Regions from separate parts of the Marinococcus salis genome, predicted to be linked through region 2. Evidence: riboswitches for the same ligand, from Rfam matches in the RefSeq annotation. Region 2 holds a riboswitch; the other holds the start of a gene.
What was found. Region 2 has a riboswitch for glycine ahead of gcvT (glycine cleavage system aminomethyltransferase GcvT). Riboswitches for the same ligand answer to the same signal wherever they lie in the genome.

Region 1 (3,410 bases), on a different contig from region 2:
GGGCGGGAAATATGGCGCAAAAGCAGCAGGATGGAAAAGCCAATCCCGATTAACAACCCCCACTGAATGCCGACGAGAAGCGTCGCAGCAAATGTCACGATCCACACCCAGCCGTCCTCCGGCTTTACGCGAAAGGCGTCCTTTAACGACCGGATATTAATCAGGCCGCTGACCGAAACGAGAATAATCGCTGCAAGCACCGCATACGGCAGATAGTAAAATAAAGACGTGAAAAAGAGAAGCGTCACCAGCACACCGGCTGCGGTAATAATCATCGCCGCCTGGGAGGCCGCTCCCGACCGGTAGCTGACCGCACTTCTTGAAAAGCTGCCGGTCACCGCATAGGAGGAAAAAAACGGCCCGGCTATATTGGCATACCCGATCGCCCGGATTTCTTTATTCAGGTTAATACCGGAATCATTTTTATCACTCAGCGTTTTCGTAATCGCAAGCGTCTCCATCATCGCGATCAGCGCAATGGTGAGCGCGGTCGGGACCAGCACCTGTATGTCCGCCAGGTTAAAGCCCGGAATGGTAAAATCCGGGAGTCCCTGCGGCACCCTTCCGACGACGCTTACTCCCTGGTTATCGAGCCGGAAAAGCGCCACCGCCGCAATACTCAGCACGACGACGATGAGGGAAACCGGTAAATTCCGTTTTGCTTTCCGGCCCCCGATCAGCACTAGAAGACTGGCTATTCCTACAAGCAGGGTCGGGATATGTATCTGCGGCAGATGCACGATCACATCCCGCAGCAGCGGAATAATCTGTGTCTGGCTGCCTACGCTGATGCCCATAAACTGGCCAAGCTGGCTCATGCCGATTGCAATCGCCACTGCCGACGTGAACCCGCTGATCACATTCGGGGAAATAAACTTTACAAACGCAGCGGCGTTCAACAGGCCAAGAGAGACCTGCACCACTCCGACCATTACCGTCAGCAGCAGCACAAGCCCTACGTATTCCGGCGTCGACGGCTCTGCATACAGGGACACGCCGGAAAACACAAGAATGGATGCCATCGCTACCGGCCCGATGGCCAGATGCTTTGACGTGCCAAACAGCGCATAAAGAATGAGTGGAAGCAGAGAGGCATACAGCCCCATGACCGTCGGCAGGCCGGCAAGCACGGCATAGGCCATCCCCTGCGGGACAATCATAACAAAGATGGTAAATCCCGCAGCCATATCCTTTTTCAGCGACTGATTATTATAATCCTGCGGCATAATTAATATATCTTTTATTTTCCCAGGCATAAATCCTTTCCTTCTTTCTCCGTGAACTCACAAACAGTACGGCGATTAAATCTCTCTCCTAATAAATCATGAACCATAACGGCCTAAAAGAAAAGCCCGCACTATATTTTTTTGACTCACGGCTTAAATACAGCTGTACGCCTGCTTTAGTCCTTTCTACACCGATTCTCTCCAGTATATTGCTAAGATCCGGCTGTCAAAAATAGGTTTACTTTTCCAGCAGGGATGTTTAAACTGAAATTAACACAAATATTGGTTTCGCAGATGAATGTATTGGGAGAGTCTGTAAACGTATTTTACAGCACCGAAGGAGCAATCCTCTCCAACAGCCGGAAAGGAAAAACTCTCAGGTACCAGGACCAGTACAGGATGCACCTCTGGAGAAGGTATACGTACCTGCCGAAGAAGAAAATTCTTTTTTAAGAATGAAATCTTTCAGGCTCACAGACAGAGAAACGGCGCCCCAGGCCGCTTCTCTGTCTTTTTTTCTTTTTTGTAATCGCTTTCAATTTTGAATATGGAGGAATTGCTATGGAGTTTGACAGCTGCTTTGACATTATCGGCCCGGTGATGGTCGGTCCTTCGAGCTCCCATACTGCCGGGGTGGTATCGATTGGAAAATTCGTGCATGACTGGCTGGGAGACGTCACTGACGTGACAATCACGTTCTACGGCTCTCTCGCCTCCACCTATCAGGGCCACGGCTCGGATAAAGCTGTCCTCGGCGGCCTGCTCGGGTTGTCCGCACACGATACCAATGTCCGTAATGCCTACGCTCTGGCAAAGGACAGCAGCCTCCGTTACGACTTCCGGTTCTGCACGAACACCCCCGGCGGCTGCCACCCCAATACTGTTTATTTACAGGCCGCTTCCGCCACAGAGACGGTCCATGTCACCGGCGCATCCATTGGCGGCGGTGTAGCCTATATTTATGAAATTAACGGATATCATACCAGCATTAATTTGGGCACAGGCTCGGAGATTTTATCCATCGCCGCCCGGATCAAAAAGGAGGCTCCATCTAGATGAAAGACACGATTGAAAGTATTGTGCAGGAATGTATGGCCCAGGACATTAGTATCGGTGAGTGGATGCTCCGCCGTGAAGTGGATCGCTCCGGTTCGTCCCGCGGACAGATTTTCGGGCGCATGCAGGAACGGCTGCAGGTAATGAAGCAGGCCGTCCGGGAGGGGCTGGGTGACCTCGCGGAAACGGAAAGCAGGCTCTCAGGAGGCGATGCCTACCGCATGCATCAGTATAACCAGCATACCGCCCCACTATCAGGACCAGTTATCAGCACGGCGATGGAAGCCGCAATGGCAACGTCGGAAAGCAATGCCAAAATGGGCCTTATTGTAGCAACTCCTACGGCAGGCTCTGCAGGCATTCTGCCTGGAGTGATGGTCTCTCTTCAGGACAACCGCGGCATGGACGATGAGAAACTGACAATGGGACTGTTCGCAGCGAGCGCCATCGGCTACGTTTTTGCGAACCATGCCTTCATTTCCGGAGCGGCCGGCGGCTGCCAGGCGGAAATCGGGTCAGCGACGGCTATGGCGGCGGGAACGATTACAGAACTGCAGCAGGGGTCACCGGAGCAGGTTTCCCACGCGACGGCCATGGCAATGAAGTCACTGCTCGGCCTCGTGTGCGACCCGGTTGCCGGGCTTGTCGAGGTGCCGTGCGTAAAAAGAAACGTGATCGGCACCTCCATAGCCTTTTCAGCAGCTGATATGGCATTAGCCGGCATTACCAGCCGCATTCCCTGTGACGAAGTGATCCAGACGATGCATACCATCGGCAGGGACATGCCCGGCAGCCTGAAAGAAACCGCCGAGGGAGGACTCGCCCAGACCAAAACAGGCAGAGAAGCCGCCGAACGGCTGTATCAGCGTCCCTGTACTTTTTAATCCCTAAAACGATATCATTCAACCAAATGAGGTGCAGCTATGAACGAACGCCGCTTTTTTCAAATCTGGTTCGGTACTCTCACTCTCATCAGCATTATATTTATGTATTGGGCCATCGCTTTCTCCGCCTTCGTATTAGGAGTTCTCTGTTTCTATAATCCAAAGTTCCGCAGCAGGTGACGCCTCCAGTTGTTAAAAATGAAATTATTGTCCTTTTCCGCCGTTTGTGAGCATTCTGCTTTTT
Region 2 (3,410 bases):
GAAACAATCATTAAAGAATTTTCTTTGTCGGCTGCCTGTCTTACAGCCGCTAAATCTTCAATGGTTCCGTAGAAGTTCGGGTATTGTACGATTACTCCTGCGGTATCAGCATCGATCGTCTTTTCAAGCTTATCCAGATCCGTGCGGCCATCTTTTTCAGGAACAATTTTCACTGTAAGGCCGGGGCCTGCCGCATAGGTTTTCAATACATCGAGCGCTTCGGGATGGATGGTTTCTGATACTACAATGGTCCGCCGTTTCCCTCTGTTCTCACTCGCAGCCATCAGCGCTGCTTCAGCAAGCGCTGTTGGCCCGTCATACATTGACGAATTAGCGATATCCATTCCCGTAAGTTCACTGATCATCGTTTGAAATTCAAATATTGCCTGCAGCTCGCCCTGCGAAATTTCAGGCTGGTACGGAGTATACGCCGTATAAAATTCTGAACGCCGTAGCACATGGTCGACGACCGTTGGTATATAATGCTCGTACACCCCTGCTCCGAGATAGGATACACAGTCCTGCACGTTAGCGTTCCTGTCACTAAGGCGTTTCATTTCCTTTAGAAGGTCCGTTTCCCCAAGAGCCTTTGGCAGATCCATTTCTCCGGCAAAGCGAATATTTTCCGGCACATCTTCAAATAATTCATCGATGGCATCCACGCCAATTGTTTTGAGCATTTCTTCTTTATCTTCACCAGTGACTGGCAAATAGCGATAATCCATTTTTGACGCCTCCTCGTATTATTTTTTCCGTTTGTAAAAAGGCACAGCTGCCACTTTCGCCCGCTTGGCTTTTCCACGCACATCCACCGCTACCGCCTGATCCAGGTTGCTCCATTCGGCATTTAAAAGTGCGAGTCCTACGTTTTTTTTGAGCGTCGGGGACTGGGTGCCTGTCGTGATCCATCCTATTTCTGCTCCGTCATCATTTCGTACGCCGTATCCCGGACGGGGTATCGCCTTATCGACCATTTCAATACCGACCAGCTTGCGTTTCAGTCCTGCTTCTTTTTGTTCCTTTAAAGCTTCTTTTCCGATAAAATCATTTTCTTGCTTCAGTTTTACACAAAAGCCGATGCCGGCTTCAAGCGGGGTGATATCTGCACTCAGTTCCTGTCCATACAACGGCAGCTTCGCTTCAAACCTCAGGGTATCCCTTGCGCCAAGTCCACAAGGGACAATGCCTCTGCTTTTTCCAGCTTCCATAATAGTCTCCCAGCAGTAAAGCGCATCCCCGGAGCGGCAGTATAATTCAAATCCGTCCTCACCGGTATAGCCAGTTCTTGATATAAGAACGTTTCCTGTTTCTCCGATAGAAGCACTGGCAGCAAATCGAAAAGGCAGTATTTCTGAAAGAGATGCGTCGGTTACTTTCTGTAGTATCGTTTCCGCCTCCGGGCCCTGCACCGCAATTAATGCTGTCCTTTCTGAGATATCCGTGATGCTTACGTTTTCCGTCCCGTGCCGGCGAAGCCATTCGAGGTCCTTCTCAATATTGGCTGCGTTTAAAACAAGCATGTATTTTTCTTCTTCGAGCTGGTACACGAGCAGGTCGTCAACTGTGCCGCCATTTTCATAGCACATAGCGGTGTACAGCGCTTTGCCGGGCTCCAGGTTTTTTATGTTATTTGTGAGCATGTACTGCAGAAAATCAGCAGCCTCTGGACCCTCTACGATCGCCTCGCCCATATGGGAGACGTCGAACAGGCCGGCTTTTGTACGAACCGCTTCGTGTTCGCTTTTGATGCCCGAAAACTGAACTGCCATTTCCCAACCACCAAAATCGACAGTTTTAGCTCCGTATTTTTCATACACTGAATACAGCGGAGTTCGTTTTAGTTCTGCCAAAGAAATCACCTCGTTTAATTATTTTTTCTGAAAAATCAAAACAGTAAAAAACAAAAAAAGACAGAGCTCCCATGAATTATGGAAGCTCTGTCCTATAACCAGAAAGTTTCTCCTTTCCGCAATGCAGAAAGAGTGTCTTCGTGGGTGGCTTCAAAAGAAGCGCTCTCCAGAGGAGCGTCCAGTAAGAGTCTGTTTGCCTGAGAGATTCACCTGTTACGGTTTGCTCCTTCGGCGCTGCCTGGCAGTCTCTCCCCTTACCATCATCCGCGCATTATATGTACGTTCTTATTTGCTCATATTTTATCATTAATTCATATAAAAACCAATGCTAAAAAAAATGAAACCGAACATTTTCAATAAAACCATATTAATTATTCGTATGTATGTGCAGATCGGTTATTTCTTCCGGGAAAAATATTGTTTATACTAAAGACAGTATACTAATTGGAGGGAAACTATGAACTGGAAAACAGCTACCGCTTGGACCACTGCAGACAAACTGCTATGTTCTGTACGATAATGATAAAAACGCTGTTATTATTGACCCGGCCGGTGATGCCGATAAACTGCTCACCTTTCTCCAGGAAAACGAGCTTCACCCCGTAGCAATTCTGTTAACACACGCCCATTTTGATCATATTGGGGCGCTTGATACTGCTCGGGAAGCATACAATATCCCGGTTTATCTTCACGAACAGGAAAGTGACTGGCTTGAAGACCCTCAGAAAAACGGTTCGAGCCGTATGATGCCAGAGGCTGCATTTACCACGAAGCCTGCCGATCACTTGCTGCAGTCAGAAGGAAGGCTTCAATTTGGCGGTTTTGAATTTCAATGGCTTCACACACCGGGGCATTCCCCGGGAAGTGTTTCCTATTGGCATAAAGAAACTAACACAGTATTTTCTGGTGACGTGTTGTTTTCAGGCGGGGTTGGCCGGACCGATCTCTACGGCGGCGATATGGATACACTGTTAGCCTCCATACACGAGCAGCTGCTTGACCTTCCTGAAAATACGGTTGTAGCCTGCGGCCACGGCCCCTTTACAGATATCGAAACCGAAATGAATTCCAATCCGTTTATTAATGGATTTGGTGCATAATGTGATAAGGACCCCTGTTTTTAAACAGAGGTCCTTTTATAATATATTACAGTGTTTGAAATTATCTTGAGCCCGGCTCCCTGTTTTCATCTGAATACTAAGATGCCCGTTACTCTGCTTCTTCCATCCATTGATATACGTGTTCATGCAGCTCTTGTTCCGTTTCTCCGCCTTCAGCCGGGTGCTCTGCTTCAGCCATCGGTTTTACCGTATATTGGTCTTCAGGGCCCGGAACTACCTGAGTAAAGTCAACGTTTGGGTTCGTTATGTTTATTTTTTCCCCGTCTTTTTCTATATCGAATGTTGCAATGCCGCCTGTATCGGTATAGTCCGTATCCTGCCCGGAATAAAAATTACCAAGCGAATAATAAACCAGCGTCTCATTGCCTTCTTCGCCCTCCACCCATTCCATCGGCTGAAGCACGTGAGGATGGTGGCCAAGAACTACGTCCACTTCCAG

Region 1: linked by a shared signal. The riboswitch ahead of ACTTK6_RS02965 (serine dehydratase beta chain) and the one ahead of gcvT (glycine cleavage system aminomethyltransferase GcvT) in region 2 are both predicted to bind glycine.

What each region holds. Positions count from the first base shown of each region.
Region 1 is NZ_JBQOJB010000002.1:224,851-228,260, forward strand. It holds gene ACTTK6_RS02960 (SulP family inorganic anion transporter) at 1-1,256, opposite strand, end outside; glycine riboswitch at 1,521-1,628, shown strand; glycine riboswitch at 1,632-1,709, shown strand; gene ACTTK6_RS02965 (serine dehydratase beta chain) at 1,788-2,285, shown strand; gene sdaAA (L-serine ammonia-lyase, iron-sulfur-dependent, subunit alpha) at 2,282-3,166, shown strand.
Region 2 is NZ_JBQOJB010000003.1:87,551-90,960, forward strand. It holds gene gcvPA (aminomethyl-transferring glycine dehydrogenase subunit GcvPA) at 1-725, opposite strand, end outside; gene gcvT (glycine cleavage system aminomethyltransferase GcvT) at 744-1,850, opposite strand; glycine riboswitch at 1,936-2,022, opposite strand; glycine riboswitch at 2,026-2,114, opposite strand; gene ACTTK6_RS03820 (MBL fold metallo-hydrolase) at 2,339-2,950, shown strand; gene ACTTK6_RS03825 (CapA family protein) at 3,060-3,410, opposite strand, start outside.